DNA from 2 places in the Streptomyces sp. NPDC057697 genome. Region 1 is predicted to be linked to the other one. Evidence: riboswitches for the same ligand, from Rfam matches in the RefSeq annotation. Region 1 holds a riboswitch; the other holds the start of a gene.
What was found. Region 1 has a riboswitch for S-adenosylmethionine ahead of thrC (threonine synthase). Riboswitches for the same ligand answer to the same signal wherever they lie in the genome.
Positions count from the first base shown of each region.

Region 1 (7,219 bases):
CACATCGGGGGGCGCTCCTCGGTGTCCACGGCATGGGTGCGCGGGACGAAGCCGTTCGCGCCGCGCTCGAACTGGGTGAGCGCCGGGCGCACCAGGTGGCCCCGGGACAGCCGCAGTTGCGCGGTCCGGTAGATCGCGGCCGCCATCCGGCCGAGCGCCTGGCCGTCCTGGTGCCGGTGCTTGCGCACCCCGACGTCGACCTGGGCCAGCGCGTCGAGGCCCACGGTGTGCAGCGCGTCGACCAGGAGGCCCAGCTCCACTCCGTAGCCGACGGGGAAGGGCAGCCGTTCGAGCAGCGAACGGCGTACGGCGTACTCGCCTCCCAGCGGCTGGACGAAGCCGGCCAGCCGCGGCCAGTGCAGATTGAGCAGCGGGCGGGCCACCAGCTCGGTCACCCGGCCGCCCTGGCCCGCGGTGTCGCCGAACGGGCGGTCGTACATCGCCTTCACGAACTGCACGTCCGGGTCGGTCAGCAGCGGGCCCACGATGCCGGAGACGAATTCCGCCGAGAAGTCCTTCAGGTCGGCGTCGACGAAGCACACGATGTCGCCGCCGGTCACCAGGAGCGAGCGCCACAGCACCTCGCCCTTGCCGGGCACGGCCGGGAGCCGGGGGAGTATCGCGTCCCGGTGCACGACCCGGGCGCCGGCCTCCCGGGCCACCCGCGCGGTGGCGTCGGTGGACCCGGAATCGATCACCACGAGCTCGTCGACCAGCCGGACCTTCTCCATCAGCTCGCGCCGGATCGTCGCGACGATCTCGCCGACCGTCGCCTCCTCGTTCAGCGCGGGCAGTACGACACTGACGCTTGCGCGACCCGCTTCCCCTGCCGCGGCCCTGGCGGCCAGGAGGCGGTCCAGCGGGCGGTCGGCGGCCGACCAGGAACGCCTGGTCAACCAGCATTCGACCTCTTCCAGCACGGTCGATACTCCCTGTATGTGATCCATCTCGCGGTTCGGACGGCTGTCTCGACGGTCCGGTGCTTCGGTTACAGTCTTGAACAACGCGGACGACCATCGCATGCCGGGGTCCGTCCGCCGACAAATGCCCGGATCCAAGATCCGGTGCCACAGCGCTCATCCAGAGGGACTGAGGGAACGGCCCGTTGAAGTCCCGGCAACCCCCCCACCGACCGACAGGTCCGGTGAGGAAGGTGCCAATTCCGTCTCGTGGCGAAACGCGCCACGAGGAAGATGAGGAGAAAGGGCCTCGCCATCATGGCTGCGCAGACCGTTGCAGTAAGCACCAGTTCTTCCGTCGACGCCGAAGCCGTCGACCTCGGTCCCGCTTCGGGCCTTTCCTGCCGCGAGTGCGGCGAGCGTTTCGAGCTCGGACCCATTTTCGCCTGCGCGTCCTGTTTCGGGCCGCTCGAAGTGGCGTACGACCTGCCGAGCGGCTCCCCCGAAGAGCTGAGGAAGCGCATCGAGGCGGGTCCGGCCAACATCTGGCGCTACGCGCCGCTGCTGCCGGTCCCCGCCGACGTCGCCGAGAAGCCCAATCTCAACCCCGGCTGGACCAAGCTCGTCCAGGCCGACAACCTCGCCCGTGAACTCGGTGTCGACCCGGGCAAGCTGTTCGTCAAGGACGACTCCGGCAACCCCACGCACTCCTTCAAGGACCGCGTCGTCGCCCAGGCCATCGAGGCGGCCCGCGCCTTCGGCTTCACCACCCTGTCCTGCTCCTCCACCGGCAACCTCGCCGGTGCCGTCGGCGCCGCCGCGGCCCGCGCCGGTTTCCGCTCCTGCGTCTTCATCCCGCACGACCTGGAGCAGGGCAAGGTCGTCATGGCCGCGGTGTACGGCGGTGAGCTGGTCGGCATCGAGGGCAACTACGACGACGTCAACCGCTTCTGCTCCGAGCTCATCGGCGACCCGCTCGGCGAGGGCTGGGGCTTCGTCAACGTCAACCTGCGGCCGTACTACGGCGAGGGCTCCAAGACCCTGGCGTACGAGATCTGCGAGCAGCTCGGCTGGCGGCTCCCGGACCAGCTGGTCATCCCGATCGCGTCCGGCTCGCAGTTCACCAAGATCGACAAGGGCCTCCAGGAGCTGATCAAGCTGGGGCTCGTCGAGGACAAGCCGTACAAGCTCTTCGGCGCCCAGGCCGAGGGCTGCTCGCCGGTCTCGGTCGCGTACAAGGGCGGCCACGACGTCGTCCGGCCGCAGAAGCCGGACACGATCGCCAAGTCCCTGGCCATCGGCAACCCGGCGGACGGCCCGTACGTCCTGGACATCGCCCGCCGCACCGGCGGCGCGGTGGAGGACGTGGACGACGAGCAGGTCGTCGACGCGATCAAGCTGCTGGCGCGCACCGAGGGCATCTTCGCCGAGACGGCGGGCGGGGTGACGGTCGGTGTGACGAAGAAGCTCATCGAGGCCGGTCTGATCGACCCGTCGCTGACCACCGTCGTACTCAACACGGGTGACGGGCTCAAGACCCTCGACGCGGTGGCCGAGACCTCGCAGGCGACCGCGACGATCCGGCCCAGCCTGGACGCGTTCCGCGCCGCCGGCCTCGCCACCAGCTGACCACCCGAGACTCCAGGAAGGGCACCCACCATGAGCGTCAAGGTCCGCATCCCCACCATCCTCCGCACCTACACGGGCGGCCAGGCCGAGGTCCCGGCCGAGGGCTCGACCCTCTCCCAGGTCATCGAGTCCCTGGAGCGGAACCACCCGGGCATCGCCGCCCGCGTCCTGGACGACCAGGGCAAGCTGCGCCGCTTCGTGAACGTGTACGTCAACGACGACGACGTGCGCTTCGAGGGCGGCCTGGAGACGGCGACGCCGGACGGCGCCGGGATCTCGATCATCCCGGCCGTGGCCGGCGGCTGCTGACGTCCTGTCCGGCCACCCCGCGTTATCGAATTGCCCCCTCCGTGTTTGAAACGGAGGGGGCAATTCTGCATGGTTGAGCGCGGTAGAGTGTGGGAAGTCCCCCCAGCTGCCCGTGCCGCCCGCATACGAGAATGCGCCCGGCCACGACAAGATGCAGCCAAAGTGCGCGATCCGCTTGAGGCATAAGTCGCCTTTGCCCGGCCCGACTTGCCCAGGATTCATATGAATTCCGCATATCCGGGCGTTCGGTTCTGCCGAGAATTCTCGTCCGATTGACCTGTTGCAGAGGGCAGTTGGGCAGATACATTCAGCCGCGGTCGACGCGTTCCGGCGCACACACCCTCTCCTGTCGGAGGGTGAGTTCTGACCCGGGTCCGCGAAGTGCGGTCCTGCGCAAGGGCCAGTAATAGGGGAGTTAGGCATGGCTCAGGGCACCGTCAAGTGGTTCAACGCGGAGAAGGGGTACGGCTTCATCGCGGTCGACGGTGGTGCGGATGTTTTCGTCCACTACAGCGCGATCCAGATGGACGGATACCGCACCCTCGAAGAGGGTCAGCGAGTTGAATTCGAGATCTCGCAGGGCCAGAAGGGGCCGCAGGCAGACATGGTCAAGCTCGCCGTCGGCTGAGTTCGAGCGGTCGGCCAACGACACCACTCACGCACGGAGGGCCCGTACCCCGGGGGTACGGGCCCTCCGTGCGTCTGCGTGCGTCTCAGTGCGTCCCGTGCGTCCCATGCGTGAGCCCCCGGCGCGCTCCGCGCCGCCGCCCCGGGAGCCCCGGCGCGGTGTCCACATCCCGAGGGGGACGCTTGCACTCTCGGGGGTCGAGTGCTAATCATTGGCGTTAGCACTCTCCAGGTGAGAGTGACAGAACTTGGACCGGGCCGGTGAGGCCCGCAGGTCGGTGGGGCAAGGAACCACCGGTCACGCAGGCCGTCCGTCGCGGGCGCCACTCGGTCCGGAGAAATCCACCCCTGTCCGGGAGGACCACTTCACATGGCCAAGATCATCGCGTTCGACGAGGAGGCCCGGCGCGGTCTCGAGCGCGGCATGAACCAGCTCGCCGACGCCGTCAAGGTCACCCTTGGCCCCAAGGGTCGCAACGTCGTCCTTGAGAAGAAGTGGGGCGCCCCCACGATCACCAACGATGGTGTTTCCATCGCCAAGGAGATCGAGCTGGAGGACCCGTACGAGAAGATCGGTGCGGAGCTGGTCAAGGAGGTCGCCAAGAAGACGGACGACGTCGCCGGCGACGGTACGACCACCGCCACCGTTCTCGCCCAGGCTCTCGTCCGCGAGGGTCTGCGCAACGTCGCCGCGGGTGCCAACCCGATGGCGCTCAAGCGGGGCATCGAGAAGGCCGTCGAGGCCGTCTCCGCCGCCCTCCTGGAGCAGGCCAAGGACGTGGAGACCAAGGAGCAGATCGCTTCGACCGCCTCCATCTCCGCCGCCGACACCCAGATCGGCGAGCTCATCGCCGAGGCCATGGACAAGGTCGGCAAGGAAGGCGTCATCACCGTCGAGGAGTCCCAGACCTTCGGTCTGGAGCTGGAGCTCACCGAGGGTATGCGCTTCGACAAGGGCTACATCTCGGCGTACTTCGCCACCGACATGGAGCGCATGGAGTCGTCCCTCGACGACCCGTACATCCTGATCGTCAACTCCAAGGTCAGCAACGTGAAGGACCTCCTTCCGCTGCTGGAGAAGGTCATGCAGTCCGGCAAGCCGCTGCTGATCATCGCCGAGGACGTCGAGGGCGAGGCCCTGTCGACCCTGGTCGTCAACAAGATCCGTGGCACCTTCAAGTCCGTCGCCGTCAAGGCCCCGGGCTTCGGTGACCGCCGCAAGGCCATGCTCGGCGACATCGCCATCCTCACCGGTGGCACCGTCATCTCCGAGGAGGTCGGCCTCAAGCTGGAGAACGCCGGTCTCGACCTGCTCGGCCGCGCCCGCAAGGTCGTCATCACCAAGGACGAGACGACGATCGTCGACGGCGCCGGTGACAGCGACCAGGTCCAGGGCCGCGTCAACCAGATCCGTGCCGAGATCGAGAACTCCGACTCGGACTACGACCGCGAGAAGCTCCAGGAGCGCCTCGCGAAGCTGGCCGGCGGCGTGGCCGTCATCAAGGCCGGTGCCGCGACCGAGGTCGAGCTCAAGGAGCGCAAGCACCGCATCGAGGACGCGGTGCGCAACGCCAAGGCCGCCGTCGAGGAGGGCATCGTCGCCGGTGGTGGCGTGGCTCTGCTCCAGGCCTCGGCCGTCTTCGAGAAGCTGGAGCTCTCGGGTGACGAGGCGACCGGCGCCAACGCCGTCAAGCTGGCGCTGGAGGCCCCGCTCAAGCAGATCGCCGTCAACGGTGGTCTTGAGGGCGGCGTCGTCGTCGAGAAGGTGCGCAACCTGGCCGTCGGCCACGGTCTGAACGCCGCGACCGGCGAGTACGTCGACATGATCGCCGAGGGCATCCTCGACCCGGCGAAGGTCACGCGTTCCGCCCTGCAGAACGCCGCGTCCATCGCCGCGCTGTTCCTCACCACCGAGGCCGTCATCGCCGACAAGCCGGAGAAGGCCGCCGCGGCCGCCCCGGGCGGCATGCCGGGCGGTGACATGGACTTCTGATCCTGACGGATCGGTCGTTCCTGTACGGCTCTGTCGTCTCGGCCCCCTGGACCAGCCGGTCCAGGGGGCCGAGGTGTCTCACCGCGCGTACACACGCGCCCTGCCCGGCCGGGTACCGGAGGAGTGCCGTCCTACGGGAGCCGGTCGAGGAGCCAGGCGCAGAGCTCCTCCGTCACCAGGGTGTGCCCCTCGTTCCGGGAGGCGAGCCGGAACTCGTCCAGCCCGCTCGCGCCCGGCGGGAGCCGCGAGATGTCCGTGTACAGCTCGTCGTCCGTGTCCAGGTCGGCGACGTCGACCGCACTGACGGACGGGACGAAGCAGTGCGAGCGGATGCGCACATCGGCCTTGAAGCCGAGGAACGGGTCGAGGGAGTTGAAGGCGTCGGCGAGGATGCCGAAGCCCTCCAGGGAGCCGCCGGGCGCGCCGTCGATCGACGGAAGCCCGCTCGTACGGCCCTCGTTGGTCTTCAGGGTCAGCACCCGCAGCTTCGCGACGAGTTCGTCGCGGCCGGGTGCCTGGGTGTAGAGCCTGGTCCCCACGACCGACAGGCCCTTGCCCTCCAGGGCCAGTTCCCCCGCGCGCACATCGGTGCCGATGCCGGTGTCCGTGCCGTTGGCGACGCCGATCAGCCGGGGCCGGCGCGGCCACTCGCCGACGGCCGCCATCTCCGCCAGGAACGCGGCGCGCGCGTCGCTCTGGTCCGGGGTGTCGTCCCACTTCGCGAGGTGCCGCCACAGCAGCTGGCGGGCGGCCGGGCTGTTGATCTGGTCGGAGAACCGGCTGTCGAGGTCCTTGATGTAGTGCGCGAACGCCTGGAGCGCGACCGGGATCCAGGCGCCCCGGTGCGGGCTGTCGTACGAGAAGTACAGCGCCGTCCGGTGGTCGATGCTGTCGGTCTCCATCCTGGCCAGCGCGTGCCGGGTGACGAGCCCGCCCGCGCTGAATCCGCCCACGGCCAGCGGCGCGTCGCCCCGCTGCTCGGCGATGGTCCGCGCGATCGCCGCCCGTGCGGTGCGGGAGTTGTCCAGAATCGATGCACTGCGTTCGTGGAAGCCGAGAAGAATGACGTCGTGGCCCCGGCGGCGCAGCTGGCTGATGAGCGCGTAGTCGCCGAACTCCATGATTTCCCAGGAGAATTCCAGCTCGCTCGGCCCGGTGCCGAAGCCGTCGGCGACGATGACCGGCCGCATCAGGCCGGTGTGCCCCTCGCCGTAGTAGACCCAGGCGGTGCCGCCCGGCAGATCCCATACGGTGCTGGGCGGCAGCGGAAGGGAAGCGGGCCGCTGGGCGTCGAGGCGGGGGCCCGGGGCCAGGGCGATGGCGGGCCTCTCGCGGAGCCCGGAGACGATCTGCTCGTGGGACGGTTCGGACATGGTTCGCTCCCCTTTGGGCCGGTTGATTACGATGCGCGCCAAGAGGACCACGCAACGTAGCGATCAAGCGGCGAAGGAGGATCAAACCACCCCCAGGTGGGAGCCGGTTTCGGACACCGGGCGTGGCGCGGTGCCGGGTCGGTCGCGGCGGCGCGATCTCGACGGTGGGGGCCGTCGGTCCGGCGTGCCCGGCCGGCCGGGCGGCCCGCCCGCGAGAGGGGCGGCGGGGGCGCGACCGCGTGCGGGGGCCCGAGCCGCCGGGCGGGGGCGCCGCGGCGGCTCGGGCGTGGTGGCGGGGGCTCAGTCGCGGCGGGGGCCGATGACCGAGGCTCCTTCGTGCACGGTGATCGCCAGGGCCGGGCAGATGTCGGCCGCGTCCAGGACCCGTT
Region 1 is NZ_JBHVJA010000010.1:162,583-169,801, reverse strand. Features, by position in the region: gene ACFVFH_RS24775 (glucosyl-3-phosphoglycerate synthase) at 1-920, opposite strand, end outside; SAM riboswitch class I at 1,074-1,200, shown strand; gene thrC (threonine synthase) at 1,218-2,528, shown strand; gene ACFVFH_RS24765 (MoaD/ThiS family protein) at 2,559-2,837, shown strand; gene ACFVFH_RS24760 (cold-shock protein) at 3,259-3,465, shown strand; gene groL (chaperonin GroEL) at 3,835-5,457, shown strand; gene ACFVFH_RS24750 (hypothetical protein) at 5,589-6,830, opposite strand; gene ACFVFH_RS24745 (ferredoxin) at 7,131-7,219, opposite strand, start outside.

Region 2 (7,219 bases), on a different contig from region 1:
GTCTTCGAGTACACCGAGCTGGTGAAGAAGGACGGCCTCTCGCTGTCCTCCGACCCGTACGGCTCGGTGTTCTACCTGACCACCGGCTTCCACGGTCTGCACGTGACAGGCGGTCTCATCGCCTTCCTGCTCGTTCTGGGCAGGACATACGCAGCCAAGAGGTTCACCCACGAACAGGCGACCGCCGCCATCGTCGTGTCCTATTACTGGCACTTCGTCGATGTCGTGTGGATCGGCCTCTTCGCCACGATCTACATGATCAAGTAACCGGGCTCGAACCCGAACCACATCCAGCATCGACGCAGAAGATCCTGACACCGGGGTAATCCGTGAAAAAGCTCTCCGCACGACGACGCCATCCGTTGGCGGCGGTCGTCGTACTACTCCTCGCGCTGGCGGCCACTGGGGGGCTGTACGCCGCGTTTGCGCCCGCGAGCAAGGCGCAGGCCGACGAAACCGCCCAGTCCCTCGCCATCGAAGAGGGCAAGAAGCTGTACTCCGTCGGTTGCGCCAGCTGCCACGGAACCGGCGGTCAGGGCACCACCGACGGGCCGAGCCTGGTCGGCGTGGGCTCCGCCGCCGTTGACTTCCAGGTCGGTACGGGCCGTATGCCGGCGCAGCAGCCCGGCGCCCAGGTGCCGAAGAAGAAGGTCATCTACAACCAGGCGCAGATCGACCAGCTCGCGGCGTACGTCGCGTCGCTGGGCGCCGGCCCGATCACTCCGACCAAGTCCCAGGTCAGCCCTGACGGTGCGGACATCGCCAAGGGTGGCGACCTGTTCCGTACCAACTGCGCGCAGTGCCACAACTTCACCGGTGAGGGCGGCGCGCTGACGAACGGCAAGTACGCGCCCAGCCTCGAAGGCGTGGACCCGAAGCACATCTACGAGGCCATGCAGACCGGCCCGCAGAGCATGCCGTCCTTCCCGGACACGACGATGCCCGAGCAGCAGAAGCGGGACATCATCGCGTACATCCAGACCGTGAACAGCGCCCAGTCGGAGAACCCGGGTGGTCTGAAGCTGGGCGGCCTGGGGCCGGTCAGCGAGGGGCTGTTCGCCTGGATCTTCGGGCTCGGCGCACTGATCGCAGTTGCCATTTGGGTCGCGGCCCACACCGCTAAGGCCAAGAAGTCATGAGTAGCCAAGAGATTCCAGAAGAGAACCTGCCCGCTGAGCAGGGCCCCGCGCACGGCGCGGTAGAGGGCGCGGACGACCCGTTCGCCGACCCGGGGCTGCCGGCCCACAAGCCGCGCATCCAGGACCTCGACGAACGGGCCGCGAAGCGCTCCGAGCGCGCCGTCGCGTTCATGTTCACGCTGTCCATGCTGGCGACGGTCGGCTTCATCGCCTCCTACGTCATCTTCCCGGTCGACAAGATCGTGTACATCTGGCCCTTCGGCCATGTGAGCGCGCTCAACTTCTCCCTGGGTCTGACCCTGGGCGTGGCCCTCTTCGCGATCGGCGCCGGCGCCGTCCACTGGGCACGCACGCTGATGTCCGACGTGGAGGTCGCCGACGACCGGCACGCCATCGAGGCGACGCCCGAGGTCAAGGCGAAGGTCCTGGCCGACTTCGCGGCAGGCGCCGAGGAGTCCGCGTTCGGACGGCGCAAGCTGATCCGCAACACCATGTTCGGCGCGCTGGCCCTGGTGCCGCTCTCCGGCGTGGTGCTGCTGCGCGACCTCGGTCCGCTGCCGGAGAAGAAGCTCCGCAACACCCTGTGGGCCAAGGGCAAGCAGCTCATCAACATGAACACGATGGAGCCGCTGCGTCCCGAGGACGTCGCCGTCGGTTCGCTGACCTTCGCCATGCCCGAGGGCCTGACGGAGGAGGCGGAGGACTTCCAGAACCAGATCGCCAAGGCCGCGCTGATGATCATCCGCATCGAGCCGGACAACATCAAGGACAAGCGCGAGCGCGAGTGGGCCCACGAGGGAATCGTGGCCTTCTCCAAGATCTGCACCCACGTCGGCTGCCCGATCAGCCTGTACGAGCAGCAGACCCACCACGTGCTCTGCCCGTGCCACCAGTCCACCTTCGACCTCTCCGACGGCGCCCGCGTCATCTTCGGTCCGGCCGGTCACGCCCTCCCGCAGCTGCGGATCGGCGTGAACAGCGAGGGCAACCTCGAGGCGCTCGGTGACTTCGATGAGCCCGTCGGTCCTGCATTCTGGGAGCGCGGATGAGTACTGCGACCGACACACAGCGCAAGGCGCCCGCCGGTGAGCGGGTGGCCGACTGGGCGGACGGCCGGCTCGGGATCTACTCCCTGGCCAAGGCCAACATGCGCAAGATCTTCCCGGACCACTGGTCCTTCATGCTCGGTGAGATCGCTCTCTACAGCTTCATCATCATCATCCTCACGGGTGTGTATCTGACGCTGTTCTTCCACCCGAGCATGAACGAGGTCGTGTACCACGGCTCGTACGAGCCGATGCAGGGCATCAAGATGTCCGAGGCCTACGCCTCGACGCTGGACATCAGCTTCGACGTCCGCGGTGGTCTGCTGGTCCGGCAGATCCACCACTGGGCCGCGCTGATCTTCCTGGCCGGCATGTTCGTGCACATGATGCGCGTGTTCTTCACGGGTGCGTTCCGCAAGCCGCGCGAGATCAACTGGCTCTTCGGCTTCCTGCTGTTCGTGCTGGGCATGTTCACCGGCTTCACCGGCTACTCGCTCCCGGACGACCTGCTCTCCGGCACGGGTGTCCGCTTCACCCAGGGCGCGATCCTGTCGATGCCGATCGTCGGCACCTACATCTCGATGTTCCTGTTCGGCGGGGAGTTCCCCGGTCACGACTTCGTCGCCCGGTTCTACTCGATCCACATCCTGCTGCTGCCGGGCATCATGCTCGGTCTGCTGGTGGCGCACCTGATCCTGGTCTTCTACCACAAGCACACGCAGTTCGCGGGTCCCGGCCGCACCAACAAGAACGTCGTCGGCATGCCGCTGCTGCCGGTGTACATGGCGAAGGCCGGCGGGTTCTTCTTCCTGGTCTTCGGCATCATCGCCGTCATCGCGGCCATCGCCTCGATCAACCCGATCTGGGCCATCGGCCCGTACCGCCCGGACCAGGTGTCCACCGGCGCCCAGCCCGACTGGTACATGGGCTTCGCCGAGGGTCTGATCCGAGTGATGCCCGGCTGGGAGATCAACCTCTGGGGCCACACACTGGTCCTGGGCGTGTTCATCCCGCTGATGGCCTTCGGACTGGTGCTCGCGATCATCGCGGTCTACCCGTTCGTCGAGTCCTGGGTCACCGGCGACAAGCGCGAGCACCACATCCTGGACCGCCCGCGCAACGCCCCGACCCGGACGGCCTTCGGTGTCGCCTGGATCACCGAGTACGTCATCGTCTTCATCGGCGGTGGCAACGACCTGTGGGCCACGCACTTCCACCTGTCGCTGAACGCCATCTCCTGGTTCGTCCGGATCTTCATCTTCGTCGGACCGGTCCTCGCGTTCATCGCCACCCGGCGGATCTGCCTCGGCCTCCAGCGCCGCGACAAGGAGAAGGTGCTGCACGGACGCGAGTCCGGCATCATCAAGCGCCTGCCGCACGGTGAGTTCGTCGAGATCCACGAGCCGCTCGGCCCCGAGCAGCTGCACACGCTCACCGCGCACGAGCAGTACAAGCCGGTCGAGATCGGCCCCACGGTCGACGAGAACGGTGTCGAGCGCAAGGTGTCGCCCCTGCAGAAGCTGCGGGCCCGGCTCAGCAAGGGCTACTACGGCGAGGACAACCAGATCGCCAAGCCCACCGTCGAGGAGTACAAGGAGATCACCAGCGGCCACGGTCACCACTGATCGCCTGAACTGATCGCCACAGCGGGAGCCCCGTCCATTCGATGGACGGGGCTCTTTGCCGTCCATGGGGCTCGATAGGGTGGAGACCATCCCTTTTACCGGCTGTGGACCCAGGAGCGGACCATGAACGTTGTGACCCCGATCGGCGGCGACAGCGTGGCGGACCGTACCTGGCCCGGCGTGCTGAACCCGCTGCTCTGCGGCGAGAACCTCACCGCCGACGACACCGCGTGGGCGATGGACCGCATCATGAGCGGCGAGGCGACCGATGTGCAGATCGCCGGTTTCGCGGTGGCCCTGCGGGCCAAGGGCGAGACGATCGACGAGGTCTCCGGCCTGGTACGGGCGATGTACGAGCACGCCAACACCATCCACGTGCCCGGCCGCACGCTCGACATCGTCGGCACCGGCGGCGACCTCGCGAGGACGGTCAACATCTCCACCATGTCGGCGGTCGTCCTCGCCGGCACCGGCGCCAAGGTCGTCAAGCACGGCAACCGCGCCTCCTCGTCGGCGAGCGGCTCCTCCGACGTGCTGGAGAAGCTCGGCGTCAACCTGGACCTCTCCGCGCGGCGGGTCGTCGAGGTCGCCGAGGAGGCGGGCATCACCTTCTGCTTCGCGGTGAAGTTCCACCCCGCCCTGCGTTACGTCGCACGGGCCCGCAAGGAGCTCGGCACGCCCACCACGTTCAACATCCTCGGGCCGCTCACCAACCCGGCCCGGGTGCGCTCCCAGGCGGTCGGCGTGGCCGATCCGAAGATGGCGCCCATCGTCGCGGGGGTCCTTGCCGAGCGCGGCAACTCGGCGCTGGTCTTCCGCGGCGACGACGGGCTGGACGAGCTGACGACGACCTCGACCTCGCGGGTCTGGGTGGTCCGGGGCGGAGCGGTGCGCGAGGAGGTCTTCGACCCGCGCGACGTCGGCCTGGAGCTGGTGCCCGTGGAGGCGCTGCGGGGCGCGGACGCCGCGTACAACGCCGATGTGGCCCGCCGGGTGCTGACCGGGGAGCGGGGGCCGGTGCGCGACGCCGTGCTGCTCAACTCGGCGGCGGCGCTGGTGGCGCTGGAAGCGGCGGACGGCCCGCTGAACGAGCGGCTCGTGGCCGGGATGGCGAAGGCCGCCGAGTCCATCGACTCCGGCGCGGCGGCACGGGCGCTGGAGCGCTGGGTGGCGGTCAGCAACGCCTGAGAGCGGCGCAGATGTGGCGCAAGGCGCAGTCCGGATCCTGGACTGCGCCTTGCGCGGCTCCGTACGTATGGCAAGATGCTGGACAGGTCATGAGTGACAGCGACTACGGCCCCGGCCCGCTGTCCGGCAACCCTCCGTCCGTGGCGGGGTGCCCCGGGTGAAGACCAGGCCGTAGGCAGCGAGGTCTGCGGCAAGCGCGGGCCCCTCGGCATCTGTGAATGCCAACCCCCGGGGTCCTGGTCCCTAGGGAGTCTCTTGTGAGCACGCGAATGCGATAGGGCCGTCGGCCCTCTTCCGCACCCCCTTTTCTCTCTTCCGCTGCGCTGCCGCGTATCCGCCGGCGCATGCGTTTCGCCTGCCTCTTACGGGAGTTCGCCATGTCTGTCCTCACCGCTGCCGCCGACCAGTCGCTTTGTGCCCCTCTGCCGGTTCTGGGCAAGGATGTATCGGTTCCGCTGGTCACCGGCGGTGAGGTCACGTACGCCGCTCTCGACTACGCCGCCAGCGCCCCCGCCCTCCAGCGCGTCTGGGACGACGTCGCCGCGTACGCCCCGTACTACGGCAGCGTCCACCGCGGGGCGGGCTACCTCTCGCAGCTCTCCACCGACCTCTTCGAGAACAGCCGCGCGACCGTCGCGGAGTTCCTCGGCTGCCGCGCCGACGACCAGGTGATCTTCACCCGCTCGACCACCGACTCGCTCAACCTGCTGGCCACGGCCGTCCCGGCCGACTGCCAGGTCTTCGTGTACGAGACCGAGCACCACGCCTCGCTGCTGCCGTGGCGCGACGCCCGGGTGACCTACCTCGACGCCCCGCGCACCCCCGCCCAGGCCGTCGAGACCCTGGAGCGGGCACTGGCCGGCCGCGACCCCTACGGCCCCGCCCTGGTCTGTGTCACCGGCGCCTCCAACGTCACCGGCGAGCTGTGGCCGGTGAAGGAGCTGGCCGCCGCCGCGCACGCGCACGGCGCACGGATCGTGCTGGACGCCGCGCAGCTCGCCCCGCACCACCCCGTCGACATCACCGAGCTGGACGTCGACTGGGTCGCCTTCTCCGGACACAAGCTGTACGCGCCCTTCGGCTCGGGCGTCCTCGCCGGCCGGTCCGACTGGCTCCGAGCGGCCGAGCCGTACCTCGCGGGCGGCGGCGCCTCGCGGAAGGTCGCCCGCCGCGCCGACGGCGGCGTGGAGGTCGAGTGGCACTCCACCGCCGCCCGCCACGAGGCCGGTTCCCCCAATGTCATCGGCGTGTACTCCATCGCCTCCGCCTGCAAGGCGCTCACCGAGGCGGGCTTCGAGAACCTGGTCGCCCGGGAGCAGCGCCTCGTGGGCGCGGTCCGGGCCGGTCTCGCCGCGATCCCCGAGGTCAAGGTGCTCTCGCTGTTCGGCGACGACGCCCCGAGGGTCGGCGTCATCTCCTTCGTGGTCGAGGGCTGGAACAGCTCGCACTTCGCCGCCGCGCTCTCCGCCGAGTACGGCATCGGGGTCCGCGACGGACTGTTCTGCGCCCACCCGCTGGTCCGTACCCTGCTGGGCGGCGACCCGCAGGAGGTCGGCGAGTGCGGGGCGCCCGAGGCCGAGCCGGGGGAGCGGTCGCTGAACGCGATCCGGGTGAGCTTCGGCGCCGGTACGCCCGACGAGCACATCGAGCGCTTCGTCCGCGCGGTCACCGAGCTGGTGAGCGAGGGCGCCCAGTGGAAGTACCGCACCGAGGACGGCCGCTGCGTCCCGGACCGGGGTGCCGCCGCGCAGCTCTGACGGCACCGCACAGCACTTCGGCGGGGGACGGGCTCGGCAGCCCGTCCCCCGCCGAAGTGTCACGCCGTGGTGTCGCCTACGCGTCGAGGCCGATGGCGAAGGCGGCCTCCAGGTCGTGCTGCGAGTAGGTACGGAACGCCACGTGCGTGTCGGTGGCCTCCACGCCGGGGATCTTGCTGATCCGGCCGGGGATGACATCGGCCAGATCGTCGTGCTTGGCCACCCGGACCATGGCGATCAGGTCGTAGGTGCCGGTGACCGAGAAGACCTCGCTGACACTGTCCAGCGCGGCGATGGCCTCGGCGATCTCGGGAATCCGGTCCACGCTGGTTTTGATGAGCACGATCGCGGTGATCACGGCTGGCTTTCTCCCTCGGTGGCCGTGGCTGGTGCCTTCACTCTATCCGTACGCCGGTAACGCCCCCAGGCGTAGAGAAAGCCCAGGGCGAAGCCCACCACATGGG
Region 2 is NZ_JBHVJA010000001.1:376,328-383,546, reverse strand. Features, by position in the region: gene ACFVFH_RS01745 (heme-copper oxidase subunit III) at 1-267, shown strand, start outside; gene ACFVFH_RS01740 (c-type cytochrome) at 330-1,139, shown strand; gene ACFVFH_RS01735 (Rieske 2Fe-2S domain-containing protein) at 1,136-2,188, shown strand; gene ACFVFH_RS01730 (cytochrome bc complex cytochrome b subunit) at 2,185-3,810, shown strand; gene trpD (anthranilate phosphoribosyltransferase) at 3,934-4,998, shown strand; SAM riboswitch class IV at 5,084-5,201, shown strand; gene ACFVFH_RS01720 (aminotransferase class V-fold PLP-dependent enzyme) at 5,376-6,755, shown strand; gene ACFVFH_RS01715 (Lrp/AsnC family transcriptional regulator) at 6,832-7,113, opposite strand; gene ACFVFH_RS01710 (rhomboid family intramembrane serine protease) at 7,110-7,219, opposite strand, start outside.
Region 2: it holds a riboswitch for S-adenosylmethionine, as region 1 does, so the genes downstream of both, ACFVFH_RS01720 (aminotransferase class V-fold PLP-dependent enzyme) here and thrC (threonine synthase) in region 1, are expected to answer to the same signal.